Regions from separate parts of the Ewingella sp. S1.OA.A_B6 genome, predicted to be linked through region 3. Evidence: predicted binding sites of a transcription regulator. Region 3 holds the regulator's gene; each other region holds the start of a gene.
What was found. The regulator LexA, encoded in region 3, represses DNA repair genes until DNA is damaged. The targets are predictions, from matches to a motif close to TNCTGTATGTACATACAGNA.

Region 1: sulA (SOS-induced cell division inhibitor SulA) is a predicted target of LexA. The motif match lies at 961-980, and genes of this name have one in related genera.
Region 2: ACMV8I_RS03455 (metal-dependent hydrolase) is a predicted target of LexA. The motif match lies at 8,386-8,405, and genes of this name have one in related genera.

Annotation. Positions count from the first base shown of each region.
Region 1 covers NZ_JBLJFK010000001.1:1,642,737-1,653,632, forward strand. The annotation lists gene yccS (YccS family putative transporter) at 1-115, shown strand, start outside; gene ACMV8I_RS07775 (TfoX/Sxy family DNA transformation protein) at 158-784, opposite strand; gene sulA (SOS-induced cell division inhibitor SulA) at 1,001-1,507, shown strand; gene ompA (porin OmpA) at 1,868-2,950, shown strand; gene matP (macrodomain Ter protein MatP) at 3,068-3,523, opposite strand; gene ACMV8I_RS07795 (AAA family ATPase) at 3,734-5,485, shown strand; gene fabA (bifunctional 3-hydroxydecanoyl-ACP dehydratase/trans-2-decenoyl-ACP isomerase) at 5,569-6,087, shown strand; gene rmf (ribosome modulation factor) at 6,406-6,573, opposite strand; gene pqiC (membrane integrity-associated transporter subunit PqiC) at 6,850-7,416, opposite strand; gene pqiB (intermembrane transport protein PqiB) at 7,416-9,071, opposite strand; gene pqiA (membrane integrity-associated transporter subunit PqiA) at 9,058-10,323, opposite strand; gene ACMV8I_RS07825 (ABC transporter ATP-binding protein) at 10,406-10,896, opposite strand, start outside.
Region 2 covers NZ_JBLJFK010000001.1:695,165-706,060, forward strand. The annotation lists gene kdgR (DNA-binding transcriptional regulator KdgR) at 1-98, shown strand, start outside; gene ACMV8I_RS03415 (IclR family transcriptional regulator) at 175-927, opposite strand; gene ACMV8I_RS03420 (RidA family protein) at 1,331-1,723, shown strand; gene ACMV8I_RS03425 (ABC transporter substrate-binding protein) at 1,859-2,695, shown strand; gene ACMV8I_RS03430 (amino acid ABC transporter permease) at 2,745-3,482, shown strand; gene ACMV8I_RS03435 (amino acid ABC transporter permease) at 3,479-4,123, shown strand; gene ACMV8I_RS03440 (amino acid ABC transporter ATP-binding protein) at 4,120-4,857, shown strand; gene ACMV8I_RS03445 (alanine racemase) at 4,869-6,140, shown strand; gene ACMV8I_RS03450 (L-cystine transporter) at 6,221-7,612, opposite strand; gene ACMV8I_RS03455 (metal-dependent hydrolase) at 7,810-8,367, opposite strand; gene kduD (2-dehydro-3-deoxy-D-gluconate 5-dehydrogenase KduD) at 8,518-9,279, opposite strand; gene kduI (5-dehydro-4-deoxy-D-glucuronate isomerase) at 9,355-10,191, opposite strand; gene ACMV8I_RS03470 (cupin domain-containing protein) at 10,494-10,826, shown strand; gene hxpB (hexitol phosphatase HxpB) at 10,879-10,896, opposite strand, start outside.
Region 3 covers NZ_JBLJFK010000005.1:24,916-35,811, reverse strand. The annotation lists gene dnaB (replicative DNA helicase) at 1-1,094, opposite strand, end outside; gene ACMV8I_RS12540 (quinone oxidoreductase) at 1,297-2,286, shown strand; gene pspG (envelope stress response protein PspG) at 2,805-3,041, opposite strand; gene dusA (tRNA dihydrouridine(20/20a) synthase DusA) at 3,242-4,237, opposite strand; gene zur (zinc uptake transcriptional repressor Zur) at 4,533-5,042, shown strand; gene ACMV8I_RS12520 (CsbD family protein) at 5,207-5,416, opposite strand; gene lexA (transcriptional repressor LexA) at 5,657-6,265, opposite strand; gene ACMV8I_RS12510 (diacylglycerol kinase) at 6,384-6,752, opposite strand; gene plsB (glycerol-3-phosphate 1-O-acyltransferase PlsB) at 6,977-9,457, shown strand; gene ubiA (4-hydroxybenzoate octaprenyltransferase) at 9,559-10,470, opposite strand; gene ubiC (chorismate lyase) at 10,467-10,896, opposite strand, start outside.

The sequences.
Region 1 (10,896 bases), on a different contig from region 3:
CACCGAGTCAGACAGTAAAGAACAACTGGTTTTACAGCAAATCGGTCTGTTGGTTGCTCATCTTCCTGAACTCACTGAGCTTAACAGTAAAATTTGGCCGGTAGGCGGCGCATAATATTGCTCAGTCAGCGAAAACAGTTGCCTTGCGAAGGAAGGTTTAGTGCGCAGGTCCGGATACTAAGGCCTGATGTGAGATAAACCACTGAGTCAGGAAGAGTCGCGTATCATGAGGCAATACCGCCTCATGATATCCCAAGATTGCGCCTTCTAGCGCAATCAAAACCTTCAACCCCATATTTTGTTTTATTGAGCGCAGCTTTAAATAGGTTGAACAAGCACCCTGCGCCCTTAACTCTGCCGACGTTGATATTCCCACCTGCCAAAGAAGACGTTCGAGACTCAGAGTAATATTGGGTAAGTCTTTCAATCTCATGCCGCCATTTTTTCGTGTTTCAATGTCATTGAGCATACCTTCGAGCGAACGTTTCGCCAGATGCAAAAGACGGTCCGGGTCGTCCCAAAGCATCCTCCCTACCTTGAAATAGCGTAATGAAATAGGGATACCTCTCTTGCGGTATATCAGAGACTCCATCCCCATTAAACAAAATTGTTTTTCATTTTCGGGAGTGGCTCGCAGGTATAACTCGCCTTCAGAGACAAGTGCAAACATGATGCCATTGGCAGACAGACTATAGCCGCCAAACTGAGATCTAGATCTTATATTGCCGAAAGAGGCGAACAGGTGTTTAGATTGAGAAATCCTTTTTTTTGATTGATTAATCATTGCGATATCCTTTCATTTGAGTGCGAGACATGCCCTTTCTAGTTACCCGGGCAACTAAATGCAAAATACTCAAAGTCCATCTAAGCACCAAATACAAAATGCATTTACATGGATTTTCCTCAAAATATGCGAGATTTCTTGGAAAAAATTGGGTTGATCTTTACATAACCAACGAGTACTGTATATTCATACAGTAATCCACTGGCAGGGCATACTATGCGAACTCAATACCAGGCAAATCATCGTTTAAGTCATCCGGCGCTTTCCCCAAAATCAACAAGCGTCACTCCACCGACATCAACAAATAATGGTCTGATCACTGAGTTCGTGTACAGCGAGGGTCAGCCAGCGTTATCACAACTGCTTTTACCTGTATTGCAGCACTTGGGAATGCAATCACGGTGGTTGTTATGGCTTACGCCCCAACAGAAACTCAGTCGTCGTTGGATATCCCAATCAGGTCTTCCCGTTGGGAAGATTGTTCAGGTTAGCCAAATTCATGCTATGTCGACCGTCGATGCAATGGAAAAAGCTTTGCAAACAGGAAACTACAGTGTAGTACTTGGATGGTTGCCAGATTTAACAAATTCGGAGCGTGAAAGATTGAGGTTAGCGGCAGTTCAGGGAGGGGCCTATGGGTTCATTATGAGACCAACAAAAGAGGCAATCTCAAGTCATGGACAGCAACAAATCGCAAAAATTCACTCCTCAGTGTACCATTAGCGCAAATTAAGAACATTCCGATGAAAATAAAATGTTTTGCAGTGATTTGTGCTAAAAAGCCCATTTTTGTCGGTAAAAACGGGCTTAGAGGAGACAAGTGACCCCAAAGTTTCGTCAATAAACAGTCAAACTTGTTAACAAATGTGTGCGTTTCACCCTTTTTTTCCATGTCGCTGCCATATCAAGCTTGTAAGTTTCGCGCCACGTTGTAGACTTTACAACGCCAAGGTTGCTGTATAATGCCAACGTGAAGTGGCAAAGTTCTTAACGGAAGCAATAACTTTGGCTCAAGGATTTTAACCAAGGGCTTAAAATGCTTAAAGCTCAATTGGCCCATTTGGATGATAACGAGGCGCAAAAATGAAAAAGACAGCTATCGCATTAGCAGTGGCACTGGTAGGTTTCGCAACCGTAGCGCAAGCCGCACCGAAAGATAACACCTGGTACACCGGTGGTAAATTGGGTTGGTCCCAATACCATGACACTGGTTTCGCAAATGCTTACGAAGGTATCGGCAACGGCCCTACCCACGACAGCCAATTGGGTGCAGGTGCGTTCTTGGGTTACCAAGCAAACCAGTACCTGGGCTTTGAAATGGGATATGACTGGCTTGGCCGTATGCCTTACAAAGGCGACACCAACAATGGCGCGTTCAAAGCACAAGGCGTTCAGCTTGCTGCTAAATTGAGCTACCCACTGACTGACGATCTGGACATCTACACTCGTCTGGGTGGTATGGTTTGGCGTGCAGACTCTAAAGGTAACTTCGACAATGGTTCAGCTGGACGCATCAGCGACCACGACACCGGTGTTTCTCCACTGGCTGCCGTTGGTTTAGAATATGCTGTAACCAAAAACTGGGCTACCCGTTTGGATTACCAGTGGGTTAACAACATCGGTGATGCTGCTACCGTTGGCGCACGTCCTGATAACGCAATGCTGTCTGTAGGTGTTTCTTACCGTTTCGGTCAAGATGAAGCAGCTGCTCCAGTTGTTGCTCCAGCACCAGCTCCAGCTCCAGTTGTTGAAACCAAAAAGTTCACTCTGAAGTCTGACGTTCTGTTCACATTCGGCAAATCTAGCCTGAAACCAGAAGGCCAACAGGCTCTGGATCAGCTGTACACCCAACTGAGTTCTATGGATCCTAAAGACGGTTCTGTTGTAGTTCTGGGTTACACCGATGCAGTAGGTTCTGAACAGTCTAACCAGAAACTGTCCGAGCAACGTGCTCAAACAGTTGTTGATTACTTAGTTTCTAAAGGCATCCCGTCAGATAAAATCTCTGCACGTGGCATGGGCGAAACTAATTCTGTCACTGGCAACACCTGTGGCTACAAATCTGGCCGTGCTACCAAGGCTCAGATCGCTTGCCTGGCACCAGATCGTCGTGTAGAAATCGAAGTTAAAGGTATCAAAGACGTTGTAACTCAGCCTCAGGCTTAAGTCATCACGCTTTAATACTGTTTAACCGCAGATATTAAAAACCCCGCTAAGGCGGGGTTTTTTTATGCGTCAAACTTAGTAATAACATTGACGCTCTATTTGTGCCCGAAGCGCAACCTACTCTCTGTTTCCGAGGATTTGCTGCAGGTCTTCTTTGAGTGCTGACATTTGGGTTGCGTACTTCTCTTTGCGCTCTGCATCTTCCAATAACTGAATAATGGTATCAGATAGCGTAGCGCTACGGCGTTGAGCCAAACCTGCTAGTCGTTGCCAGACTAAAAATTCGAGGTCGATCGATTTCTTGCGGGTGTGCTGATGTTCAGAATTGAAATGACGCTTACGCCTGGCACGAATGGTCTGCTTTAGGCGGTTCTCTAAAGCAACATTCATGTTAACGGCAATCCACGCCAGAACCTTGACGGGTTCATTTTCTATCCTTAAAAGTTCATCCACCGCGTCCTGAGCAGCACTATTTTCTAAATGGCGGGTAATGCGCTCACCTTCACGGTGTTTCTTTACCAAGTACGTCCATTTCCAACCGCTCTCAAGATTTTCCAATTGCTGATATTTCATTGTGAGCTCTTCTGTGACCCCGTAACTTTGTTAAGCATAACAGCTTTATTTCAATTTTCACTGCAAATAAATCATGCCGACTTGCTCGTTTTTTGCACGGACAAACCCCATCTTAGCTGGCGAAGGTCTTAACCGTGACTCTCGCTGTATGCAGCCGTGTGAATTCTTGTATAATCGCCCTTTCCCTTTTTAAAGATCACAGCTAACACATTGACCAATAACCGACTTGATTGGCAGCTATTACTGCCCGATACCGCGCCTTACGAGGCAACATTCGCAACGGCTGCTGAGTTGGCCCCAGTTGATTTCGCTGTTATACAGCCAAGGCTGGAAAATGGTTTAACGCTGTTTTGTCATCCACTCTCGCGTCCACGCTTTATGACAATTAAAGCACAGGAAAGCCGTGAGTATTTGTCACGTATTACGGATGTCGTTAAACAGATTTTGCCTGAGCAGCAAGAGATCGTAGGTTCCCGATATATTATCGACGGTAACCAGATCACCCTTGAACCTGCGCAATCTGTAGATGATGCCTTCGCGGCGAAACTCTCTTGCCACTTCCAGGAGTGGATTGAATCAGAGCAACTGTTTGGCTGTGTGCGTTTGTACAAAGATCAAATTCAACTTGAACCAGGCCTGATTCATCAGCTGAATGGGGGCGTGCTGGTCCTTTCTGTGCGCGCTCTGCTAGCCCAACCGCTGATGTGGTTGCGTCTCAAGCAGATGATGTCGTGTGGCTGGTATCACTGGTCTTCCCCGGATGAGAGCCGCCCTCTGCCTGTTTCTATTCCGCCTATGGCGCTGGATATTCGTCTGATACTGGTCGGCGATCGTATTTCGCTGGGCGAGTTCAACGAGATGGAATCCGAACTGCTGGAATCGGCGGTATATGGCGAATTTGAAGCAGACCTGCCACTCACCGAACCCAGCGATATGGAAACCTGGTGTGGCTATATCAATACGCTGGCAGATGAGTTAGAGATCCCCCGCCTGGCCACAGACGCGTGGCCGGCTCTACTTCGGCTTGCCATCCGATATAGCACAGATCAGGGCAGCCTTACGCTCTGCCCATCATGGCTTAGTGCTCAGCTTACTGAAGCGGCCTTATACAATGAGGACGAGTTGCTTAGTCTAAAAGCGTTTGAGGCTGCTATCAATGCGCGGGCATGGCGTGAAAGCTATTTGCAAGAGCGCATGCAGGATGAGATTGAGCTCGGACAGATTCGTATTGAAACCGAAGGCGAAGTCATTGGTCAGATTAACGGTCTTTCAGTACTGGAATATCCAGGTCATCCAAGAGCCTTTGGTGAACCTTCCCGTATAAGCTGTGTCGTACACGCCGGTGACGGTGAATTCACTGACGTCGAACGTAAAGCAGAGTTGGGCGGTAATTTGCATGCCAAAGGCATGATGATTATGCAGGCATTCTTGATTTCTGAGCTGGAACTTGACCAGCCTCTTCCATTCTCCGCGTCGATTGTTTTCGAGCAATCCTATGGAGAAGTGGATGGCGACAGCGCGTCGCTGGCAGAACTTTGTGCGCTGGTAAGCGCACTGTCAATGCAACCGATCAACCAGCAAATTGCAGTGACTGGTTCCGTTGATCAATTTGGTAACGTACAACCTATTGGTGGCGTGAATGAGAAAATCGAAGGTTTCTTCGAAGTTTGTCAGCGTCGCGGCTTGACCGGCAAACAAGGGGTCATTTTACCCACCAGCAACGTACGTAATCTGTGCTTGCATCCTCAGGTATTGGATGCCGTTCGCGAAGGCCAGTTTCATTTATGGGCAGTTGATAATGCAGCTGAAGCGTTGCCTATCCTGACCGGTTTGATTTACTCGTACGAAGAACAGGCTGAAGAAGTGCGTCCAAGCTTGCTGGGTTTGATTCAAGAACGCATCGCGCTGGCCCTGCCGCACGATCGTCGCCGTTACCCCTGGCCTTTCCGCTGGTTGAACTGATTCAGCCACAGCTGATCGGAGTTGTTCAGCTTATACCTGTTAGCTAAACTCCGTCCTTCAATAAAATAAGGCTTACATAGAACATGGTAGATAAACGCGACTCCTATACGAAAGAAGATCTTGAGGCCTCTGGCCGTAGCGAACTTTTTGGTGCCGGTGGCCCGCCATTGCCATCGGGTAATATGTTGATGATGGATCGTATCGTCAAAATGCAAGAAGACGGTGGCACGCATGGTAAAGGCTTTGTTGAAGCCGAGCTGGATATCAATCCTGACTTGTGGTTCTTCGGTTGCCATTTCATTGGTGACCCGGTCATGCCAGGCTGTCTCGGTCTTGATGCCATGTGGCAGTTGGTTGGTTTCTATCTTGGCTGGCTCGGTGGCGAAGGCAAAGGCCGCGCACTGGGTGTCGGTGAAGTTAAATTCATCGGTCAGGTATTGCCTACGGCAAAAGTAGTGACTTATCGCTTGAACTTTAAACGCGTGATCAACCGTAAACTGATCATGGGCGTAGCTGACGGTGAAGTACTGGTTGATGGCGAGCTTATCTATACCGCCACAGATCTTAAAGTCGGTCTTTTCAAAGACGCGGGTGTTTTCTAATCAATAATAGACATCTGACTGTAAATTATAAGGGAACCAGGAAACTGGTTTCCTTTTTTTAAAGTAATATATACATTAATGCACTGGCACTTTCATGAAGGGGGTTTAATCATTCGCGTAGTATGAAATCATCCAGCTTATCGGTCATCCCCAACCGTTTTTCGTTTCACTACAGTCTCTCATCCTCACAAAGCAAAAACCCTTCGAAACTGAGAAATTAAGTAGGATTTTTGGGGTGTGCTATAAATATTTTTCTACGGCAGAAATGAAAACCTCCGCACACAGCGGAGGTTGTTCCTTTTTCTGACAGAGCTACGGTTAAGCGGTAACTGATCTGTCCTCCATGGCTTGTCGCCAACCCCCGAGCCAATGTGATCGGGCATCTAATGATTGATAGGGGCAAATCTCTTTCGAACGACCGCCTATTCCAGCTTGGTAACCACGTGATAATGCCCGTTCCAGGCGATCGCGTTTTTGTCTCTTCATGCCTTGTTTCCCTCATTTATTCAGGTTCATGTGGAAAAAAAACAGTGAGCCGCATTTGCGTCCACACTTAACAAATAGACGCTATCGTCAGAGAGGTCAATGTACAAATTTCACGCGAATGTCATATTTTTGAGGTATTTTATCTGATTGCGCGCGAGCTAATCGCGCCACAAAAACCTCATCTGGCTGATCATCAATAAAAAATCCCGAATACTGAGCGTTCAGCATTCGGGATTTTGTGTGTCTGGCTTAAATAAAATTAAGCTTAAAAGATGTTCATCTTATCTGGCTGGCAATTTGGCCCGCCTCTTGCTGCCAACCGGCGGCGAGTGCACGCACCAATGCGTCATAACCATCTTCATTCTGTTTCAATACCAGATTGAAATTCCGCTGAGTAGTCTGTCCATTACGTGTCAGCGTCCAACTTCCGCTGATCAGTGCAGTGCCATCATAGCGACCATGGAAGCCTGTTACGTTGACGTTAAGCACGTCCTGTTCGGCGCTGCTGGCAGGTTGCGCAGAGACAACTCGTCCAGGTAAGTCACGGCCCAGATAAGTGACTAATGACTGCTGGAGCTGCTGGTCTAGCGGACTAGCCCACAGGTTGTTTTGTGTCAAAACGTACTGGACGTCATTGGTCTGAAACACCAAACCGTTACCCGCCAGATAATCCGCCACACTGACATGTTCCACCCACAGCTGCCGTTGTTCACCTTGCGGTATACTCGTGCTGGTTGTTGCGGTGCCACTGTTAAGTATAGGCAGCTGGTAATAGGTTTTATTGTCACTGCTGCTACAGGCAGAAAGTAATAATGCTACGACGACGGGTATCCATTTCATGATTATTTGGCCTTCTTCGGCTGAGGATCATCTTGCCCAGGGGCTGAGAAAATCAGTGCGTTGCTTTTCTGATTCAGTGTTTTCAGAACAGGTTGCAGTTCACGCAAGGTTTTATCCAGACTCTGCATATCCCCAACCAGATTATTGTATGCCGGTGAACCAGGCTGGAAGCCTTTCAGACTGCGGTTCAGTTGGATAAGCGTTTGCTGCATATCTTGCGGCAGAGCTTTCATCTCTTTACTGCTCACAATGGCATTGAGTGAATCGAGGGTTCTCTGCGTCGCTTTCATCGTTTTCTTACTTTCAGCCAGCGTACTTGTCGCTTCACGCAGCATCGGTTCAATTGGCAGAGCGTTGATTTTGTCGAGCGTGATCATTAATTTCTGCTGAATCTGTGCAAAACCACCGCTGACGGTTGGCAAGACCTTAATACCCTGCATTTCAGCAGGCCCTGTCCAGGCTTTTTCCTTTGGATAGAAATCAAGATCGATATACATCAAACCGGTCAGCAGGTTGGCAGACTTCATCGAGGCTCGCAGACCGTTGGCGATACCGGTATTGAGGTGTTCATTCACATCAAAATTGTTACCCAATAATTTCTCGAACCGGTCCGGCTCAATGCGGATCATTACAGGAATACGGTAATCGCTTTCAATCTGCTGTTTCATTCCACGGATCGCGTAAGGTACTTCTGCGACGGTTCCCAGACGGATGCCTCGGAACTCCACCGGTGCGCCGGGTTGCAGGCCGCGGACGGAGTCGGAGAAGAACAGCAGGTAATCCATATGACGGGTATACAACGATTCCTGAATACTTTTTTGATCGTCAAAGAGTTTATAACTATCGCCAGTTTTGGCGTCATTACCCTTATCCCAGCCACTTGGAATATCAAAGCTGACGCCACCGCTGAGCAGTGTGGCGAGTGATCCCATCTCTACACGCATACCCTGTGCAGACATATCGAAGTTGACACCACTGTCTTTCCAGAAACGTACGTTGTCCGTAATTAGCGTATCGTACGGGGCACGAATAAATAGTTGATATTTAATGTTACGGGCTTTTGGATCAAAATGGCTAGTTTCCACAGTACCAACCTGGAATCCGCGGAACAGCACCGGATCGCCGGGGTTAAGCTGACCGGAACGTTCACTCTCAAGAATCACGCGGATGCCTTTAGCATCAGGAGATGCAAGGGGCGGTGAATCATCCAGAGTGTATTCAGCTTTCTCATCACCTTTATTACCCGGCTGCAGTTGAATATACGCACCGGATAATAGCGTACTCAAACCGGACACACCTTCCCGACCAATCTGCGGTTTGACTACCCAAAACACCGAGTCTCCACGCAGCATTTTTTCCATGCCAGTGTTGAGGCGCGCTTTAATAATCACTTGTTGCAGGTTGTCGCTCAGGGTAACGCTTTCCACTCTACCCACATCGACGTTACGACTTTTTATCGCCGTTTTACCGCCTTCGATGCCCTCTGCTGTAGTGGTAATAAGCGTGACTTCAGGCCCCTGATTACTGTAATGGTAGAACAGAATCCAGGCACCGATCAGTGCGGTGACAATAGGGATGATCCACACCGGAGACCAGCGTTTGATCTTCTCGACTTTTGCCATACCGTTCTGTTCACCGTCGATTTTATTTTCCACCATCTTGTTGCTCCTTCAAAGACTGAACTCCAGCCCGATCCCAAATCAACCTTGGGTCGAAAGTCATCGCCGCGAACATAGTAAGAATAACGACCCCCGCAAATAGCAGTGCGCCGATGTCCGGATAAATACTCATTAGTTGCCCCATTCTGACCAGTGCAGAAAGCACTGCGATGACGAATACGTCGATCATTGACCATCGGCCGACAAATTCGACCATTTCATAAATCACATGCAATCTCTCTCTGTCGACCCGCTTGCCGCTGTTGGCATCCCAGCACAACCAGCCAATCGCCAGCATTTTCAAAGTAGGCACCATAATACTGGCAATAAAAATCACCATGGCAACAGGATAAGAGCCGTCACTCCATAACAACACGACCCCGGCCATAATGGTGGAGGTGATTTTAGTTCCCAACGCCTGAGTGACCATGATGGGTAACAAATTCGCTGGAACATAGAGAAGAATCGACGTTGCTAATAATGCTAATGTCCATTGCAGACTGTTCTTACGCCGGGCATGGCCCTTGGTTTCGCAGCGGCTACACACGGACTGATTGGCCGGTAAAATAGCCATACAACAGTGACAAGAACGTAACCCCTGACTCAAACCGCTCTCTCCAATACGCAACGGCTGCGTCAGACGCGGCGCGGGTTCAACCTGCTGCCATAACCAGTAGCGGTCGGTACATTGGAATGCGCGTAGTTGAAGCAGACAGAAAAGGACGAAGGGAATGAAACTGGCGCCAATACCGACATCGCCATAAGCCATCAGTTTGACGAAGCTCACCAGCACACCGGCGAGGAAAATCTCTACCATGCACCATGCCTTTAAACGGAACAGCATGCGAGCAATGCTCACTTTCCAGTGCGCTGAAAGCCGGGTATTCATGCACAGCACAATAATTGACAACATGCAGATGGCAGGCAGTAATTGCACAACGACCATAAATAAGGAGGCCATGCTGGCGTAGTTTTCCGAGACCAGCACCTGCGGAATTTGGATCAACGTAACTTCACTACCAAGGCCCGCCACCTTCATGTTAACGAAGGGGAAAAGATTGGATAGCAACAGCATAAACAGCGCGCTGATGGCAAAGCCAATAGGACGCTTGCGTGGCTCTTTCCAGCACGATGTTAGGGTGGTGTGGCAGCGGGGGCATTTCGCCTTTTGCCCGATGGCAATAGCAGGAATTTCCACCAATAAATCGCATTGGGGACACAAAATGTGCGGGTCATTAATATGAGAACACACAGTCACTCCTCAACGGCGGAAGATACTAAGACCTGTGCAGACGAAAAAATCCATTATTCGGCTGCACAGGGAGGAGGCAGGTTTAGCCGTTTTTCTGCGCTTCCAGCGCTTCCCAACGTTCAAATGCCTGTTCTAACTCTTGTTCGACGGCCGCCAGCGAGCTTAATACCTGCTGAGTTTCATCATGTGGACGGGTGAAAAAATCCGCATCACTCATTTGTTGCTGTAAAGAAACAATCCGCCCTTCCAGCTCACTGATTTGCTGAGGCAACAGCTCAAGCTCACGTTGCTGATTATAGCTGAGCTTATTGGCCGTGCGTTTAGCAGATTCTGCTTTAGGCTGCGAGGCCGTTTTGGTTTCCGCAGCCGCAACCTGGCGAATTGGCTTCTGGTTACGACGCTGATGCTGCGCATCATGGTAACCACCCACATAGCTGTTGATCACACCGTTGCCTTCATAAATCCAGCACTCGGTTGCCGAGTTATCAACAAACTCACGGTCATGGCTGACCAGCATCACGGTGCCCTGATAGGCATCGATCATTTCTTCCAGCAGCTCCAGCGTTTCCACAT
Region 2 (10,896 bases), on a different contig from region 3:
GTTTCTCAGAAGAGAGTAAAAGCGAATATGTCAGCATGCTGCATACCGCAGCGCGCAATATTTCACAGCAGCTTGGCTACCACGACTATCCTTTCTAATGAGCCCCCCCTAAACTTGCCCCACATGTTGGGCAAGTTTAGGGGGAACCCACGCAATGTCTTGCAGCGGAGAACATCAGGTCAAATCAGAGAGCTTATGCCCTGCATCGATCAGTTCTTTTAGCAGCATCTGGCGGCGATCTTCTGGGGTGTCTCGACTCACCATAAAGCAGATAGCGGCTACAGCCTGACCACCACGCGAACGAATCGGTGCGGCCATGCAGCAGGTAAAGCTCTCAGATAAGCCTTCAGTCAGGCAATATCCCAAATGACCGGCATAGTGAATCTCGTTGAGGAAGGTCTGCTTGTCTAACGTTTTACCGTTAGCCAATTGGTAATCTTCTTCGGGGATCAGTTTGAGAATATCGTTATCAGACCAGTTGCTTAGCAGTAAGCGACCTGTTGCGGTCCAGGTAATCGGCACACGTACACCGATATCTGAGGTGATTTTAAAGGGACGCGCGCTACTTTCTGAAAGCACCACGGTGTATTTGTTACCTTCCAACATACAAAGCTGAACGGTTTCCCCATGTCGCGCTACTATTTCAACCATCAACTGATGTGACCGACGAATCAGATCGTTATGGGCCATATAGTCAGCACCATAGTAGTGCATCTCACGGCCGAAAAACACGGCACCGTCTGCATCTAACTCAACCAAGCCAGCCTCACCGAGTAAGTTAACCAGATCATATACGCTTGAGCGCGGAGCCCCAGTTGCTTCGATCAAATCCCGCATTGCCATTGGCCGACCCGCAATATGTAGCTGGCGGAAAATATCGATAACCCTGTCAACACCGCGCGCCCGTGATACCTTCTCATCTGGCATAAGCCAACTCTCCTGTTGTTGTGGTGCGAAGGGAATAGATTAAAAAGCATCATACACGGACGCATGAATTTAACCCATCCCCGCCATTAAAGAATTCATCCTGATACCTATTTAATATTTAAACTGTACGTTCTATTTGGGGGCCCCATTTTGGCGCGCAGTGATTAATGGCGTCTAATTAAATAAGATTAGGATCACATTTTAATCGGCAGAGTTTGGTTGAGATGTTTATTTATGAGACCCAGAACACATCACGTAGAATTAATTAATCCTGCACATATTGCAAAAGCTCATTTCATATGCAAATCTGAGTGTGTCCGGTATTAAAGATTACTGTCTTATATATCGGACGGTTGCTGTGTCGAAGTGGACGCAGCATTATCTCACACAGGAGCAGTATTGCATGACGATTAAACGTTACGGTGTTGACGGTGGAACGGGCACGGGCGGCCAAAAACTCCCCTTTTCACGTGCTGTTGAGGCCGATGGCTGGTTATATATCTCTGGCCAAACTCCCATGCAGGACGGTGAAGTCGTGGAGGGCGGCATCATTGAACAAACGCAACTGGCGTTCGATAACTGTCTAACGATTATGCGTGAAGCAGGTTATCGCGTAGAGGATGTCGTACACGTCACTGCGGTGTTAACTGATGCGCGTTATTTCAGCTCATTTAATAAAGTATTCAGTGAGATATTTAGCGGCAACCCGCCAGCCCGTATCTGTAGTGTTCAAGATTTAGTTGTTGACTGTAAAGTTGAAGTGGACATGAAATGCTTCCGCGCAGATCGTAAATAGTTATTACCCATTAAGTCAGATTAACGATTTATTTAATTCTACGACTACACCAGGACAGTATTTTATTCACTACGCTTTTCATTTTTCTGTGAAATTTTATTTTCATATCGTCTCCATTTTATAAAGAGAGAAAAAATGAATACAACATCGCTGAAAGTCAGTGTTAAAGCAGTGGCTGCTACATTGGTATTACTGACGCTGGCTGGCTGTACACCGACCGAAGATAAAAAAGAAGCCGGTGCAGCACCGCAATCCGCCTTGCAAACCGTGCTTCAGCGCGGCACTTTGCGCGTGGGTGACTGCCTGAGTTTCGCCCCGTTCGGTTTTTATGATAAAGACGGTAATGCCGATGGTTATGACGTCGATCTCGCGAAAGCATTAGCAAAAGAGATGGGCGTTAAGCTGGAGATGGTGAATACCACCAGCGCCAACCGAATTCCAAACCTGCAGACGAATAAAGTGGATGTGGTGTTCTGTAACTTCACTCGAAATCTCGACCGTGCGAAAGAAATTACGTTTACCAATCCGTATGTTGTGGCGAGTGAAGCGATGCTGGTTCGCAAAAATAGCGGGATTCAATCGGCACAGGATATGGCGGGTAAAACGATTGCCACGGTTAAAGGTTCAACCAACGGCGATGAGGTTGGTAACTTGGGTATTAAGGTGAATATTCAGGAATATGACTCCTCTCAGGCGGCTATCCTCGCAGTAAAACAGGGGCAGGCCGATGCCATGATTGAAGATAACAACTTCCTGGCCTATCAGGCCAAGCTGGATCCCACACTGGTTGTGACCAATGAAGCCTTAGTTCCATTGGAATACAATGCGTTCGCTGTAAAACAAGGTGACCAGGTTTGGGCGAACTACCTTAATGAGTTTCTCTTCGAGATTAACGCATCAGGCGATAATGCCACGCTTTATCAGAAATGGTTTGGCAACAAACCACGCTATCCCCTGAACCCGCAGTATTGACAGCATACGGCGCGGCAATTCATGCCGCGCCTCTCGAAGGAGTAAGACCATGAGTTATCAATGGCTAACCCTATGGCGCTATGGTGATACGTTTCTTTCTGCCGCTTGGTTGACACTACAGGTCACCGTTGTTGCCTTTGCACTTGCCGTAGCACTGGGCTTGATCTCAGCATTGGCGAAATCATCCTCCTTGTCCGTGGTGCGTTTGTTCAGCCACTGTTATGTAGAATTTATTCGTAATACGCCGGTGTTGCTGCAGATTTTTATCATTTTCTTTGGCTTTCCCTCTCTTGGTATCACGATGAATGCGTTTACTGCTGGTGTATTGGCGCTGGGGATAAATGTCGGGGCGTATTTATCGGAAACCTTCCGAGCGGGCATTCAGTCTGTACCCAAAGGTCAACTCGAGGCTGCTTGGGTGCTTGGGATACCTAAAAGCGAGGTATTTATGAGCGTCATTCTGCCGCAAGCCGCGCGAGCAGTATGGCCGGCAATTATTAACAACCTGATTCAGCTCTTGCTGGGGACTTCGTTACTTTCGGCCATTGCTCTTCCGGAACTCACCGGCACAGCAACCGTGATAAATGCACGTACATTGTTGTATATCCAGACCTTCAGCATTGTGACGGTCATATATCTTCTGTTCAGTAATATTTTCTCATCGCTAGGCAATCTCGCTGGTCGGCACATGTTTCATCCGGCGCTGGTGACCTCGAAGAAAAAAGCCAATGGGTGGTGGCCGAAAAAAGGACTCGCGCATTCAGCGAAAGGGGGAAACTCCCAATGAGTGAATTGATCATCAACTCCTTACCGATGTTATTGGAAGGGCTCGGTATTACATTATCACTCTCCGTCGCCGCGATTATAGGCAGTACGCTGCTCGGTTTGCTGGCAGCAGTAATGCGCACAAGTGGTTTGCCTATTGTTAAGCAGATTGCTGTGCTGTACACCGAACTGTTTCGCGGTACCCCGGTGCTGATAACGCTGATGTTCATCTATTTTGGTGTTGCCTACTTCGGCTATGACATCAACCTTTTTGCTGCGGGCATTATGGGTTTAAGCATTTATCAGGGGGCCTATATCGCGGAAATCTTTCGCGGCGGTATTGAAGCTGTGCCGAAAGGACAATGGGAAGTTTCATGGATCCTGGGGCTTTCGAAACGCCAAACTTTTATGAGCGTTGTGTTACCACAAACCCGTGGGATCGTACTGCCGCCGTTAGTTGGCCAATATTTATCGCTGATTAAAGATACGTCGATTGTTAGCATGATCGGTATGTCCGAACTGATGCATCAGGGTCAGGCGATTGTCGATCGCATCGGTCAGCCAGTAGTGATTTACGGTCTTGTCTCCTTGCTCTATTTCGCGGTCTGCTTTCCGCTTTCTCGTTGGGTTCAACATAATCAAACCAGGAGTCAGTTATCATGAGTAAACCCGCCATTATGCTGAATAATGTAACCAAGTCGTTCGGCTCTACACAGGTGCTGAAGGAAATCAGCCTTGATGTCTCACTGGGCGAGGTATTGGTACTGATTGGTGCTTCTGGTTCCGGTAAAAGTACCGTGCTGCGCATCATGAGCGGTCTTGAGAAAGCCGACAGCGGTGAAGTTTGGGTGAATCATGTGCCTTTACATGACAATAAACGTTCCCGCGAGATCTGTGGTCACGTTGGCATGGTTTTCCAACAATTTAACTTATTCCCACATAAAACCGCACTTGGCAACGTGACACTGGCGTTGATTAAAGCGCAAAAGTTGTCCGTAGCAGAGGCCAATAAGCGGGGCATGGCTGCCCTGTCGCGTGTTGGCCTGTCGGAGCGCTCACATCACTATCCAGCACAGTTATCTGGTGGTCAGCAGCAGCGAGTCGCCATTGCACGGGCGCTGGCCGTTGAACCTAAGATTATGTTTTTTGATGAAGCCACGTCAGCTCTCGATCCGGAATTGGTGGGTGAGGTCATGGAGGTCATGCGCAGTCTGGCGCGCGAAGGTATGACGATGGTGGTCGTCACTCATGAAATGGGTTTTGCCCGCAAAACAGCTGACCGTGTAGTGTTTATGGATCAGGGCGTTATTGCCGAGCAAGGTACGCCGGAGCAAATTTTTGTTAATCCGCAGAATCTACGCACCCAACAATTCTTATCGCGCGTGCTTGAGCACTAATAGGAGGAATGATGTCTCTTCACTTTCCACTGCGAGCCGATGGATTACTCGACCCACAGCAAGCGGCACCACGGTTTAAATCAGTCGCGGGGGCAGGTAATGCACCGTTGCCAAACGGCACGCCGGTATTGAGCAGCGATGAGGTATTTTCACCGCTGATGCTTATGAAGCAGTCGGCATTAGACAATAATTTGCGTCAATTGGCCTCTTTCTGCCGCGAAAATGGCGTATTGCTTGCGGCGCACGGTAAAACGTCTATGTCGCCAGCGATCCTCCGTCGTGCGATCACGGAAGGAGAAGCCTGGGGATTGGGGGCCGCCACGCCGTCCCAAGTGCGCGCATTACGCCAGTTCGGTATTCGCAATGTTTTTTTAGCCAATGAACTGGTCGATCCTGCCGGGATACGCTGGATTGCACAGTGGCAGCAAGAGCATCCGGAACACGATTTTCTTTGCTACGTTGATTCGTTGCAGGGCGTGACGCTTTTGGAGCAAAACCTGGGCAGCAGTCGGATCTCAGTACTGATAGAGATGTCTATTAGCGGCGGTCGCACTGGGTGTCGTTCATCGGATGAGGCCATAAAAATAGCAGAAGCTATCGCGGCTAGCGAGGTTCTACAACTGGTTGGCGTGGCCGGTTATGAAGGCGCACTGGGAGCCGGGCGTGACGCGTCAGGCATTGCGCGGGTGAAAGATTATTGTGAAATGATGATCGCCACGGCGGCACTTCTGGCGGAGAAGAACCTGTTTGATAGCGATAATATTATTCTCAGCGCTGGTGGTGGTGCCTGGTTTGACGTAGTGACCTCCTGCTTTACTGCGGCAACCCTGCCATTGCCTATTACGCCGCTTATTCGTTCGGGTGCATACATGGCGCATGATAACGGTCTTTACTCACGTATCGCACCTTTTGCCCAGCCGGGCGCTACGCACCATTTCGATGCGGCACTGGAAATCTGGGGACGTGTATTATCCCGTCCAGAACCGGGATTGGCCTTGGTCGATTTTGGTCGTCGCGATGTGCCATTCGATCAAGACTTGCCCAACCCACTGTGGATCCGCAATGCTGATGGAAGTGAACCACGATCTGCAAGCCATCTGCGCATCAGTGACGTTAACGATCATCATGCTTATTTATTGTTGCCAGCGGATGAAAAATTACATCCAGGCGATTGGGTCGGGTGCGGTATTTCTCACCCCTGTACTGCGTTTGATAAATGGCGTTACCTGCCGCTGGTTGATGATGACTATCGCATTACTGACTCGCTGGAAACCGCTTTTTAAGCCATAAACATTAGCCATAAAAAAGGCCGCAACGTCATCCGTTGTGGTCTTTTTTACATGCTCAACTGACAAACGTCACATTAACGATGTGCTAATTCGGCATTGTCGTCAGCATCCATGACTGATTTATCTGTTTGACGCAGAAGCTGGCTGGTAATGGTACCGGCGGTCATTGAGCCACTGACGTTGAGCGCAGTACGCCCCATATCAATAAGCGGTTCAACTGAGATAAGCAAGGCAACCAGCGTCACGGGCAAGCCCATTGCCGGCAGCACAATCAACGCGGCGAAAGTTGCACCCCCACCCACACCAGCAACGCCGGCGGAGCTCAGGGTAACAATACCTACCAGCGTAGCTATCCACATTGGGTCAAACGGGTTGATGCCCACGGTCGGCGCTACCATGACGGCTAACATCGCTGGGTATAGACCCGCACAACCGTTCTGTCCGATGGTCGCACCAAAAGAGGCCGAGAAACTGGCAATGGATTCCGGAATACCAAGACGACGTGTCTGGGCTTCTACGCTCAGCGGGATTGTAGCGGCACTTGAGCGGCTGGTGAACGCAAAGGTCAGTACTGGCCAGACTTTACGGAAGAACTTCGAGGGATTCACACCGGTCAATGACAGCAGCAGGGCATGCACTACAAACATGATGGCCAGGCCCAGGTAAGAGGCCACCACAAAACTGCCCAGTTTAACGATGTCTTGTACATTAGAACCAGCTACTACTTTGGTCATCAACGCCAGCACGCCGTAAGGGGTCAGCTTCATGACCAGACGCACTAGTTTCATCACCCAGGCTTGCAGGGTGTCAATGAATACCAGTACACGCGGACCTTTTTCCCGATCGTCTTTTACCAGTTGTAGAGCAGCGACACCCACAAAGGCGGCGAAGATCACCACGCTGATAATTGACGTCGGGCTCGCGCCGGTCAAATCAGCAAATGGATTCTTTGGTATAAAGGAAAGAATCAGCTGTGGCATCGTCAGGTCGGCTACTTTGCCAACATAAGTACTTTGCAGCGCCGAGAGACGGGCAGTTTCCTGAGCGCCCTGGACCAGACCGTCGGCCGTTAGACCGAATAAACCGGTAACAAATACACCGACCAGTGCGGCAATCAGCGTGGTGAACAGTAGAGTACCGATAGTCAGAAAACTGATTTTCCCCAGTGATGAAGCGTTATGTAATTTAGCCACCGCACTCAGAATAGAGACAAAGACCAACGGCATGACGATCATCTGCAGTAGCTGCACGTAACCGTTACCAACAATGTTGAACCAGCTAATGGACGCTTTGAGGACAGGATCATCTGAGCCGTAAATCAGCTGCAATGCCAGGCCAAAGAGCACGCCGATCACCAGACCCACTAATACTTTTTTTGCCAGACTCCACTGCTTGTGACGGGTTTGCGCCAATAGCAAAAGGAGGGCAACGAAGACCACTACGTTAATTACGAGCGGAAGATTCATACCCAGATCTCCAAATTGTTCATTATTTCATTATGTGTTGCTTACTGGTGTTCTCTGCGAGGGAGTGCACCATCCTGTAGCTTGGGCGACAGGATATCAGCTCATCGCCAGCACAATTATATTCAAAAGGAATTGCTTATAATTTTTTATCTATATTTGTACGCAAGATGAGCTATCTGAGTGCAATTTGGTCGAAGCTATGTGATTAGATTCAAAATTCTGCTGAAAGACTCAGGTTTTATTGCACCAATAATAGGCGCCCAGTTAGGCCAAAACAGGGTAAAACCGACCAACAGCAAACACAATGTCCGCTCAAGCTGGTTGCCTTTTTGACTGTTTATGAGCGGCAGCCGGAAACGCCAGCGGCATGGCCACAGCAGAGGGACTCCGGCTGGTGTCAACATATCCGCCAAAATATGGCTGAGATAACCAATGATCATGGCATGCAGAGCGTCAATGGGGATAACCCAGTCGTGAGGAAAGTGGGTACGAAATAAAAAGACACTGGCAATGACCGCCAGCAGACTATGGGTAAACCCACGATGACCGAACATACGGGCAATAGGTTGTGAGACCCATTTCAGACGCTGGCCTATGAGTGACCTGGGATGATCAATATCGGGTAGCAAAGACGTCAGCAGGGAAGCCGGGATAATATGCCACCAGTCACCATGCGCCAGCTCTGGTGAGAGCTGTGCTTTTTTAGCGAACACCGCGCAGGCGATGGAGAATATGAGATGGCCTTCCGCCGTCATGACGCTTCCGAACTGAATGACTGTTATTTTATCCAGTATATGTGAAAGCGTTACAATCATGGAAGTGTTACGCTGTAACTAATTGTCAACAGATTGATAAAAAGGAAAAAAGGCGCAATATTTGCGCCTTTCTCATTACGGTTAGTTTGCTTATCTTGCCAGCCAGCCGCCGTCTACTGCGATGGTATAACCATTGATGTAGTCAGAGGCTTTGGAAGAGAGAAATACGATAGGTCCCATGACATCTTCGGGTATACCCCAGCGCCCGGCAGGAATACGCTCAAGAATCTCTTTACTGCGATCCTCATCAGCGCGCAGCTGTTCGGTGTTGTTCGTCGCCATATAACCCGGTGCAATGGCATTCACATTGATATTGTGTTTGGCCCATTCGTTCGCCATCAAACGCGTGATGCCCATCACTGCACTTTTTGATGCCGTATAGGAAGGCACGCGGATGCCACCTTGGTAGGAGAGCATAGAGGCGATATTAATAATTTTCCCACCGTGCCCCTGTTTGATGAACTGACGCGCCACTGCCTGTGACATGAAAAACAGCGTTTTGCTGTTCACATTCATCACGTCATCCCAGTTTTTCTCACTAAACTCGATAGCATCTTCGCGGCGGATTATGCCGGCATTGTTGACCAGAATATCAATGTGGCCGAATTCACTGACAGCAGTTTCAATCAACTGCGGGATACCAGCAATGCTGCTGAGGTCGGCACGCAGATCAAGAAAACGACGGCCCAGCTTAGTCACTTGCTCTGCGGTTTCATCTGGAGCGCTAACGTTGACACCGATAATGTCACAACCGGCCTGAGCCAGTCCCAGCGCCATTCCCTGACCAAGACCGGTATTACAGCCGGTCACAAGTGCCACTTTTCCTGCTAAATCAAATGCATTAAGGATCATGATTTCTCTCACTTTTTCAACGGCGATCCCCGCCGTAAAGAGGGAGCTCAGCCGGCTTGCGGCGGAGCTGGCGGTTTAGCGCAATTCGCTGACTTTTACGTGGTCCATATCATCAAATACCTGATTCTCACCTACCATGCCCCAGATAAAGGTATAGCGTTTAGTACCCACGCCAGCATGAATTGACCAACTTGGCGAAATGACTGCCTGCTCGTTGTGAACCAACAAATGACGGGTTTCCTGCGGCTGTCCCATCATGTGGAATACTGCGGTTTCATCGTCCATCTCGAAATAGAAATAGACCTCCATACGGCGCTCATGAGTATGGCATGGCATGGTGTTCCACAAGCTTCCCTGCTCGAGTTTGGTCAGGCCCATGGTTAACTGGCAGGTCTCCAACACGTCTGGAACGATAAACTTATTAATGGTGCGGCGATTGCTGGTAGCCGCATCACCGATAGTTTGTGGGGAAGCTTCGGCTAAGGTGATTTTCTTATTAGGGAATGCCGTATGGGCAGGTGCGCTGTTGTAATAAAACTTGGCCGGTTTGCCTGATGCCAGGCTGCTAAACTCAACCAATCTGGCTCCTTTACCGACATACAGTGCTTCTTCATGCCCAATTTCATAGGTTGTACCGTCTACGACAATCAGCCCCGGCCCGCCGATGTTAATTACGCCAAGTTCGCGGCGTTCGAGAAAATAGCTCACGCCTAGCTGCTTACCCACTTCATCACCGATGGCTACGCTGCTCTCAACGGGCATCACGCCGCCGACAATGATGCGGTCGATGTGGCTGTAAGTCATGGTGTAGGCGTCTATTTCGAAAATCTTCTCGATCAGAAATTCGCGGCGTAATTCTGCTGTATCGAGTCGTTTGGCATGATCGCTATGAATGCTTTGACGAACTTGCATGTCGGTGCCTCTCGTGCGGGTCAGTGTTACGAATGGAGGATTCACCAGACTGGACTGCGGCGTGCGTAGCAGCACCGCAAGGATCCTGTTGCCCGGTTCATCCTTGTTACAAGCAGCATAGAAGCATTGGGATGATGATTCAATAAAAATGAAATGATGTTTTATTTATTTTATGAGGCAGTTCAAGCTTTACAACATTAAACCGTGGCAATGCTGCTGCGATCGTTAGAATGCCGTGAGGATGCGCTGCTTTTCGTGGCGTAATAAGGTAATTTTGCGATCGTCTGTGACGGAGTGCCGTGATGAAAACTTTCTTTATTAATGATGAGACTCCCTGGGAAGCGCTGGGAAATGGAATTAAGCGCAAGATAATGACCTGGAGTGATGAGCTGATGATGGTGGCTGTGCATTTTGACCAGGGCGCTGTCGGGGTCGCCCATCAGCACGATATTCATGATCAAATTGCTTATGTTGCCGCAGGCAGTTTTGAAGTGGAAATTGACGGTGTAAAAAGAGTGCTTAAGACGGGAGATGCCTATCGGGCGGTAAAGCATGAAATGCATGGTGTGGTGTCACTTGAACAGGACAGCGTGCTGATTGATACGTTTTCCCCTAAACGCGCTGATTTCCTTTAACGCGTATCCAGAGCTAAAAAGATGGGCACACTTGGCTGTGTGCCCATCGAGATTAGCGGATATGTTCCGC
Region 3 (10,896 bases):
AGCGAACGGGAGATTTCAGCGATTTCCAGCGTACGGTTATCCGACAAGGCCGGCACGCGCATCAATTGCAGGTAGTCGATCATGATCAGACTCAGCCCGCCGTGCTCACGGAAAATACGCCGTGCACGCGAACGCACTTCGGTGGGTGTCAGGCCGGAAGAGTCATCGATATACATGTTCCGTTTCTCCAGCAAAATACCCATCGTGCTGGAGATACGCGCCCAATCTTCGTCATCGAGCTGCCCAGTACGGATTTTGGTCTGATCCACGCGAGACATGGACGCCAGCATACGCATCATGATCTGGTCACCGGGCATTTCGAGGCTGAAAATCAGCACCGGTTTTTCCTGCATCATCGCCGCATTTTCACAAATGTTCATTGCGAAGGTGGTTTTACCCATCGACGGACGCGCGGCTATGATAATTAAGTCGGATTTCTGCAAGCCTGCAGTTTTTTTATTCAGATCGGCATAGCCGGTGTCTACCCCAGTCACACCATCATGCGGGCGTTGGAATAGTTCCTCAATGCGCGAAACGGTGCTTTCTAAAATACGGTCAATACTTTTCGGACCTTCATCTTTACTGGCACGGCTTTCTGCAATCTGAAAAACGCGAGATTCAGCCAGATCCAGCAGATCTTCACTGCTGCGGCCCTGCGGGTCATAACCGGCATCGGCGATTTCATTAGCCACCGAAATCATTTCGCGCACTACAGCACGTTCACGAACGATATCAGCGTAAGCACCAATGTTCGCGGCACTTGGGGTGTTTTTCGATAACTCTGCCAGATAAGCGAATCCACCCACGGAGTCTAAATCGCCCTTTTGTTCCAGGGATTCAGACAAGGTGATCAGGTCAATAGGCTTGCTCATTTCCAGCAGGCGCTGCATTTCGGTAAAAATCAGACGGTGTGGACGGCTAAAGAAGTCATTACTGACCACGCGTTCCGCTACGTTATCCCAGCGTTCATTGTCCAGCATCAGCCCGCCCAGAACGGATTGCTCAGCCTCCAGCGAGTGCGGCGGAAGCTTGAGGCCTTCCATCTGGCGATCGCGGTTTTCGTTCTGTTGATTGGTCGGTTTTTTTGCTGCCATCAGTCGATTAATTCCTGGTCTAAGAGCCTGTTTTCAGAACATGCAATGGAAATGGGTTATCAAAACGGGACACATGATAACGCGTCAGTATACGCAATTATATTTCCTTGTGATGCCTCATTTCCAATTGGTCTTAGCAGCGCTGGATTGTCTCAATTAAATAGCCTAGGGTTACCAACAGACCCGATAACGAGGAAGCAAAATGGCTAAGCGCATTCAATTTTCCACCACTGGTGGACCTGAAGTTTTGCAATATGTCAGTTTTCAACCGCAAGACCCCGCAGCAGGCGAAGTACAAGTCGAGAATAAAGCAATAGGGATAAATTATATTGATACCTATATGCGCAGCGGTTTATATCCAACGGCCTCGCTACCTTCAGGTTTAGGGACTGAGGCGGCAGGTGTAGTGAGTAAAATCGGCAGTGCAGTGACGGGCATTAAGGTCGGGGATCGCGTGGTGTATGCGCAGTCCGCGCTCGGCGCATACAGCGAAATTCACAACGTGCCGCAGGAGAAGATCGCACTGTTGCCCAATGCCATCAGCTTTGAACAGGCTGCAGCCTCCTTTCTAAAGGGCCTGACAGTCTATTATCTGCTACGTTTGACACACAACATTAAGGCGGGCGAAACCTTTCTGTTCCATGCCGCCGCCGGTGGCGTCGGGCTGATTGCCTGCCAGTGGGCCAAAGCGCTGGGTGCCAATCTCATCGGCACCGTCGGCTCGGACGAGAAAGCCGAGCGGGCCAAGCAGGCTGGCGCGTGGGCGACTATCAATTATCAGAAAGAGGATATCGTGGCACGCGTTAAAGAACTTACCGGCGGAGAGAAAGTCGGGCTGGTGTACGATTCCGTCGGCAAAGATACCTTTGAACGCTCTCTCGATAGTCTGAAGCCGCGCGGATTGCTGGTCAGTTTCGGTAATGCTTCCGGTCCGGTGGAAGGCGTCAATTTAGGCGTTCTCACGCAGAAAGGCTCGCTGTACGTTACTCGTCCGTCGCTGAATGCTTACATTACCACCCGCGAAGAATTGAAAACCGCCAGTGATGAGCTGTTCTCTATGATCGCCAGCGGTGCGATCAAAGTAGACGTTAGCGAAGCACAAAAATTTCCGCTGTCAGAAGCCAGGCGCGCTCATGAAACGCTGGAAAGTCGTTCCACGCAGGGTTCAAGCCTTCTGATTCCGGGTAAGTAAGATATCGACGACTGCTGTATCCCCAAAGTAATTGGTGCTTCAGCAAGGCGGCAAGTGAAGAGCCCGATGAGCTTACATAAGTAAGTGATTCAGGCGACTGAACGCAGCTAACGCCGCTGAGGGACCAGTACTAAGGGGATGCAAAAAGGGCCTCCACATAGATGGAAGCCCTTTTATGCTGTCTGTCTCAGACGACCTCTGATTCAAGACGGGTACTGCTGTAGGGTACTGCAAGGTAAACCCAAAGGGCGTTGTCACTTCGGCGACTATTGTATGCCTCATCAGGCTTGATGAATTCAGCGTTGCGGTCTGTAACCACGTATGAAATTCATCCTAACAGCCACCCATGTTAAAAAATATGATAAATGCAGTTTTACCGCACATTCTGATCCAGCTTGTGACTGCTAGCACATAAGTAAAAGTTATAGATGTAACAATTACATTCCAATGTGCTCAAAAGCATCCCATTAACCATTTTAATTTCATGATGTTATGAAAACATTTTTTTAAACCCATGATTAAGGCAGGCGACGGCGACGATATTTCGGCTCATCCGGCTTAATAAACTTCCGGTAAACCCAGACGACAAGCACGGCAAAAACCAACCAAGGTAACATTTTTATAACAATTGCCAAGAATCCACCTAACATCATCAGAGCAAACGCCACGATCAGTGCCGCGATCATCCCCAGCAATGAAATACCGGTCAGCATCAGCATAAAGAAGAAACCAAGCACGAAGAGAATTTCCAGCATCGTATGCTCCTTACAAACAGCGAGAAGACGGAATCAGCCTGACAAGTGCCATCTGAAGTCCAGATAATATTACAAGAAACATGCCAGAGTGACAGGAAGTGTAAGATTATGAAATATATATAAAAATATAACCACGCGGGAAATAGACCGGTGGTCACGTAGTAACTCAGACTAACTTTTAGTGATTTTCACCACTTCCCTCAGGCCTGAATCAGCGCCCTTTGTGGCTGGGTGACACATTGCAACGCCTGTTCAACCACATCGACACCCGCTCCAGGCTTATGGGCGTTTTCGCTGAGATGACGACGCCACTGGCGCGCGCCCGGCACGCTCTGGAAGATGCCCAGAATATGGCGGGTTATATGCCCGAGATAGGTACCTTTCGTCAGTTCCGCTTCAATGTAAGGATACATAGCGCGGATGATGTCCGGCGCGGTGCGCGATGGGACATCCATGCCAAACAGTTCACGATCCACGTTAATTAGCATGACCGGATTCTGATAGGCTTCACGGCCGACCATGACACCATCCATGAATTGCAGATGCGTTTTGGCTTCTTCCAGCGTCTTAATGCCGCCGTTAATTGCCATGGTAAGCTGCGGGAAATCTTTTTTCAGCTGATAAACACGCGAGTGATCCAGCGGCGGGATCTCACGGTTCTCTTTCGGGCTGAGGCCGGACAACCAAGCTTTACGCGCATGAATAATAAAGGTTTCACAGCCGCCGTTTTCAGCCACCTGCTGCACAAAATCGCAGAGAAATTCATAGCTGTCTTGTTCGTCAATACCGATGCGGGTTTTGACGGTGACCGGAATAGACACGGTGTCGCGCATAGCTTTAATACAGTCCGCAACCAGCGAGGGCTGCGCCATCAGGCAGGCACCGAACATGCCATTTTGTACGCGGTCAGAGGGGCAACCGACGTTGAGGTTGATCTCATCATAGCCGCGCTCTTCGGCGAGCTTAGCGCACCGCGCCAGATCGGCAGGGTTACTGCCACCCAGTTGCAGCGCCACCGGATGCTCGGCATCACCAAAACCAAGGTAGTCACCTTTACCGTGGATGATCGCCCCAGTGGTGACCATTTCGGTGTATAGCAGCGCCTGGCTGGTCATCAGCCGATGAAAATGGCGACAATGACGATCGGTCCAATCGAGCATCGGCGCGACGGAAAAACGTTGCGCAGTGAGTGGCATTACATGAGTTTTGGGATTTTGATTTTCTGACATCGACCTGAAATTCGCTGAAGAAAGTGTGCGGGACGTTCCTCTCAGCATGATGGCCGAAAAGACGTTAATCGCTGATTATATCACAGAACAAAGATTCAGCACCCTGCCTCGCCAGCCCCCTTAACTAGCGGACAACCGACGCGCGCCAGACGATGACAAACAGAAGGGCGGCGCATAATTCGTCGATTACACCGAAGCATGATAAAATCCGTCCTTGCCTTGTTCAAAGCGTGCAACCCAGTAGCGTACTCAGAGAGCCTTTATGACCCTGACCAACCCAGATCAATTACTTGCACAGGCTGAAAAGCTTTGTGTGCAACGAAATGTACGCCTGACGCCACAGCGCCTTGAAGTGCTGCGTCTGTTGACGCAACAGCCCGGTGCTATCAGTGCTTACGATCTGCTGGATTTACTGCGCGTGAGCGAACCCCAGGCAAAACCGCCGACAGTTTATCGGGCGCTGGATTTTCTGCTGGAACAGGGGTTTATTCATCGTGTGGAATCGGCCAACAGTTATGTCCTGTGCCACCATTTTGAAGAACCCAGCCACACTTCTGCACTGTTTATCTGTGACCGCTGCGGGTTGGTGACTGAGAAAACAACGGATGGCATCGAAGAGCGGCTGGCAAAACTGGCCGCGGACTCAGGGTTTGAGCTGCGCCATTCCGTAGTTGAAGCCCACGGCATGTGCGGCGAGTGTAGCGTTGTTGAGCAATGCAACAGCCAAGATCACTGCGAACATGACCACAGTATCGTGACTAAAAAACGCTAATGTATTGATGCTTAAAAGATGGGTATTTGAAATAGCGCGGGCACTGAGCAATTAAGGTGGGTACGTCCCTGTACCATCAATCCTGAATGCATTCCCGGGTAGGAGCAGCATATTTCTCAGGATGCATCACTGATACATAACTAATGCGCAAGGGGAATTGCGACTTACCAGTGATATTTATTATCTGTTTCCCAGGACTTGAGTTCTTTCTCGGCTTCTTCTTTCCGATAGCCGTAACGCTCCTGGATTTTACCAACCAACTGATCACGTTTCCCTTCCACCACCGTCAGGTCATCATCAGTCAGCTTGCCCCATTTTTCTTTCACTTTGCCTTTAAACTGCTTCCAGTTACCTTCGGTTTGGTCCTTATTCATAACAAGTTCTCCTATTACCTTGGGTTAGGTTGTCGTGCTTTGTTGAACACGTTAAGTGCTTACCACATGAATAAGAGTAGTTGATAATTTGGCTTTTACGTCAGATAACAGCGATACCCACCATGATTAGGATTATTCCTGAGTGGTAAGTAACGATAACAACTAAAGATTTACTCTGCGGCGGTAGAGGAAAATAGTTTACCGCCGACTGAAATTAGAGATGGATACTAGCCGTGCATATTAGATCCAGTCACCGTTACGGATAACGCCGACGGCAAGGCCTTCAATGCTGAAGCTCTGCTCCCGTAGATCAACAACTATAGGCTCAAAATCGCTGTTTTCGGGCAGAAGCTGGACAATGCTGCCCTGCTTTTTCAGACGTTTAACAGTCACTTCATCGTCAATACGTGCGACAACAACCTGACCATTTCGCACGTCCTGCGTTTTATGCACCGCCAGTAAATCACCGTCGAGAATACCAATGTCGCGCATCGACATACCGCTAACGCGCAGCAGGAAATCAGCACTTGGTTTAAACATTGCGGGATCGACCTGATAATGCCCTTCAATATGTTGCTGTGCCAGCAGAGGTTCACCGGCGGCAACGCGACCAATTAATGGCAAACCTTCTTCTTCTTCCATTAACAGGCGAATACCACGCGACGCACCGGAAACAATCTCAATGACGCCTTTGCGTTGCAGTGCTTTAAGATGCTCTTCCGCTGCATTTGGTGAGCGAAAACCCAGACGAGCGGCGATCTCAGCACGGGTTGGTGGCATACCTGTGGTGGCGATATGATCGCGAATGAGGTCGTAAACCTCTTGTTGTCTGACTGTTAAAGCTTTCATCCCGCCCCCTGATTGTTTATACAGTATTGCTGTGAGTATATACAGGTACTCTCTGAATGAAAACCTAAGAGTGAATAAAAACAGATGCTAAGGTGAAATATGGAATCTTTATTCCAATTTAGAACCAATGCGGCCAAAACACGCTGACCCAGGTGAAAACCGCCAGTATAATAGTCAGCAAAACTGCCGCAGAGCCAATGTCTTTGGCGCGCCCCGACAGCACGTGAAATTCGGGGCCGATACGGTCAATAGCACATTCCACGGCGCTATTTAATAATTCGACGATGATCACCAGCCCCAGAACTCCCACTAGAAGGATGCGTTCAACGCTGGTTACATCAAGGAAAAATGACAATATGATGAAGGGAAACACGCCGATCACTTCCTGGCGAAAAGCCGCTTCGTTTTTCCATGCCGAGCTTAAACCTTTGAGCGAAAAGCCTGCGGCCTTCACGATACGGGTAAACCCGGTAGATTCATTTTTCATGTGTTATTCGTCTTAACGGAAAGGTTGCGGCATTTTATACTTAAAAGCTTCCAGGTTGCAGCAGAGAGGCAACGGAATGACTCCCTATAAGCTTACCAGGAAGTCATTTAGATGAGCGAACCAACACAGCGGCAGCTTGGGGATTATAGAGTATCACCACAGACCCCATACTCACTTTCTGGTATCCTTGCGACGAATTGCTAACAAAGAGGCTTCACGTTTTTATGTCAGGTTGGCGTAGACTTTATTATACCTTATTGAATTTACCGCTAAAATTGCTGGTAAAGAGCAAGGTCATTCCGACAGATCCGGTTACCGAGTTGCGCTTAGATCCCACTCGGCCGATCCTGTATGTTTTGCCTTATCATTCGAAGACAGATTTACTGACCTTACGCACCCAGTGCCTGGCGCAGAATCTGCCTGATCCCCTTATTCCATTGGAAATTGACGGCATACAGCTGCCTAGTCACGTTTTTATCGCTGAAGGACCGCGTGTGTTTACCTATTACACACCGAAACTTGAGTCGATAAAACTGTTCCATGACTATCTGGACTTACATCGCAGTAACCCACTGCTGGACATCCAAATGTTACCTGTATCAGTAATGTTTGGCCGTGCGCCGGGTCGGGAAGGACAAGAAACCCCACATCTGCGCGTGCTGAACGGCGTGCAAAAGTTCTTTGCAGTGCTGTGGCTGGGCCGTGACAGTTTCGTGCGCTTCTCCAATACGGTGTCGTTACGCTATATGGCAACCGAGCACGGTACTGATAAAATTATCGCCCAGAAACTGGCTCGGGTAGCGCGTATGCACTTCTCGCGTCAACGTCTGGCGGCGGTTGGACCACGTTTGCCGGTGCGTCAGGACCTGTTCAATAAATTGCTGGCATCCAAAGCGATTGAGAAAGCGGTCGAAGACGAAGCGCGTAGCAAGAAGATTTCCCACGAAAAAGCCCAGCAAAACGCCATTGCCCTGATGGAAGAGATCGCCGCTGATTTCTCCTACGAAGCCGTGCGCCTGTCAGACCGCGTATTAAGCTGGACATGGAACCGACTTTATAAAGGCATCAACGTCAATAATGCCGAACGCGTACGGCAGTTGGCGCTGGATGGTCAGGAAATCGTGTATGTGCCCTGTCATCGCAGCCATATGGACTATTTACTGCTCTCCTACGTGCTTTACCATCAGGGGCTGGTTCCGCCGCATATAGCTGCCGGTATCAATTTGAATTTCTGGCCAGCGGGTCCGATTTTTCGCCGTCTGGGCGCGTTCTTTATCCGCCGTACCTTTAAGGGTAACAAGCTTTACGCAACGGTATTCCGTGAGTATCTCGGCGAGTTGTTCACCCGTGGTTATTCAGTTGAATACTTTGTTGAAGGCGGCCGTTCGCGTACTGGACGTTTGCTCGAACCGAAAACCGGCACGCTGGCAATGACCATTCAGGCAATGCTCCGCGGCGGTTCACGCCCAATCACGCTGGTGCCAATTTACATCGGTTACGAGCACGTGATGGAAGTCGGCACCTATGCCAAAGAACTGCGCGGTGCGACCAAAGAGAAAGAAAGTTTTATGCAAATGATCAACGGATTGCGCAAACTGCGTAACCTCGGTCAGGGCTACGTCAACTTCGGCGAACCACTGCATCTGACCACATATCTCAACCAGAATGTGCCGACATGGCGTGACTCAATCGATCCTATCGAAGCCCACCGTCCAAGTTGGCTCACGCCAACCGTGCAGGATCTGGCAGCCAAAATCATGGTGCGTATCAATAACTCTGCGGCGGCCAACGCCATGAACCTGTGCTGCACCGCGCTGTTGGCCTCGCGTCAGCGTTCACTGACCCGCGAACAACTGATCGAACAGCTTGATTGCTATTTGCAGCTGCTCCGCAATGTGCCTTATACCGCTGATTCCACCGTGCCAAATTTGACTGCCGAACAGCTTCTCGATCACGCACTGAACATGAATAAGTTCGAAGTCGAGAAAGACAATATAGGCGACATCATTATTCTGCCGCGTGAGCAGGCCGTATTGATGACGTACTACCGCAATAATATTCACCATTTGCTGGTACTGCCTTCACTGATCTCCAGCATCATCATGCACCACCGTTCAGTCACCAGCGCCGAGTTACTGCGTCAGGTCGCATTGATTTTCCCAATGATGAAAGCCGAACTCTTCATGCATTACAGCAAAGAAGATCTGCCAACGGTGCTGCAAGTCCTGTGCGCAGAGTTGGCACGCCAGGGGCTGATCAAACTCGATGGTGAAACGCTGTCGCTTAATCCGTCACGTATTCGCCCACTGCAACTACTGGCTGCCGGTGTGCGTGAAACCTTGCAGCGCTACGGCATTACTCTCTCCTTACTGAGTAATAACCCAAGTATCAGCCGCGGTGCGCTAGAGAAAGAGAGCCGAATTATGGCTCAGCGTCTGTCTGTACTGCACGGAATTAACGCACCAGAGTTCTTCGACAAAGCGGTGTTTACCACGCTGGTTGGTACCTTGCGCGCAGAGGGTTTTATCAATGATATCGGTGATGCTATTCCTGAACATACGCGAGAAATCTACAAAATCCTCAGCGATTTAATGACTCCGGAAATCAAGTTGACGATCGAAAGCGCAGGCATGCCGTCTGAGCTTCCGCAGGCTTCTGCACCGCCTTCTGAGCCGAAAGTCGATGTGCGGGATACTGATCATTAATTAAGCTTGTCAGTGAATTAACAGACTAAGCTAGTACCACGATAAAAAACGCCCGGTTCTCTTTGTTGAGAACCGGGCGTTTTTTCACAATTGAGAAGGCGTCAGAAACTGAAGTGCGACAGGCTCATCAGGATGCCAAGGAACAGCACCAGCCCGACGTAGTTATTCTGGCGGAAAGCGAGGAAACAGGCATCGCGGTCGCGTTTGGCGGTCAATGTATGCTGATGCGCAAACAGTGCCGCCGCGAGTAGTAATGACCAGTAGAAAGGCGAGCTAAGCTGGGTCAGATATCCAACTATCGCCATCAGCACCAACATGGCTAACTGCAGAATACCGTTGATAAGATTATCAAATCGACCAAACAGGATCGCCGTCGACTTGACGCCTATTTTCAGATCATCGTCGCGATCGACCATCGCGTATTGTGTGTCATACGCCACGGTCCAGCAGATATTGGCGGCAAACAGCAGCCAGCAGCTAAGCGGGACGGCTTCACTCACCGCCGCATATGCCATGGGGATAGACCACCCAAAGGCGGCCCCCAATACGACTTGCGGTAAATTGCTCACCCGTTTCACAAACGGATAGATCCACGCCAGCGCCAATCCGGCCAACGATAACAAGATCGTCATGCGGTTGAGGGTCAGCACCAGCAGGAAAGAGGCCAGCACCAGGCAGACGAACAATATTTTGGCCTGTTTACTGCTGATAGCACCACTCGGCAGCGGACGGTTGGCAGTGCGTTTAACGTGACCATCAAATTTGCGGTCAGCATAGTCATTGACCACACACCCCGCTGCGCGCATAAAGAACACGCCCAGCACGAAGACCAACATAATTTTCAGTGATGGCATACCGCCACCCGCCAGCCATAACGCCCACAGCGTTGGCCACAGCAGCAGCAGAGAACCAATGGGTTTATCAATGCGCATTAGACGGCAGTAATCACGCCAATGCCCCTGAAAAAGGCTTACAGACACCTCTTGATCCCCTTGTTGATTGGCCCGATTCATCCTTTATGCACCTTGTTTTCGGGGCGATGAACTGGCGAGTCAGGCAGGAAAATTTCGGTCAGCAGCAGGGGTTTATCGGAAAGGCGCAGCCGCGAACGCCGCGCCCACAGATCGCCCTGTTCATGCTGTAGCAAGCCGAGATGAATATAGTCGCGAGTCAGCGTGTTACCAGCGAAAAGGTAACGACCCAGCGGCACCGTGCCGAGATCCACCAGCGCCAGATCGGGACCCGTCAGTGTTTCTTCCGGGATCACCGTACGGCCTAACAGCCATGGCTCATCATCTCCAAACAGCACCACTTCTCGTACCCAGTAACGCACGCTTTCAGGTAACTGTTGGGCTTCGCTTTCGCCCAACTCTTGGCGGCTGACAAAGCATTCGCGTTTGGGTTGCACTGTGACGGTGACACCCTGCTTTTCAAAGCGG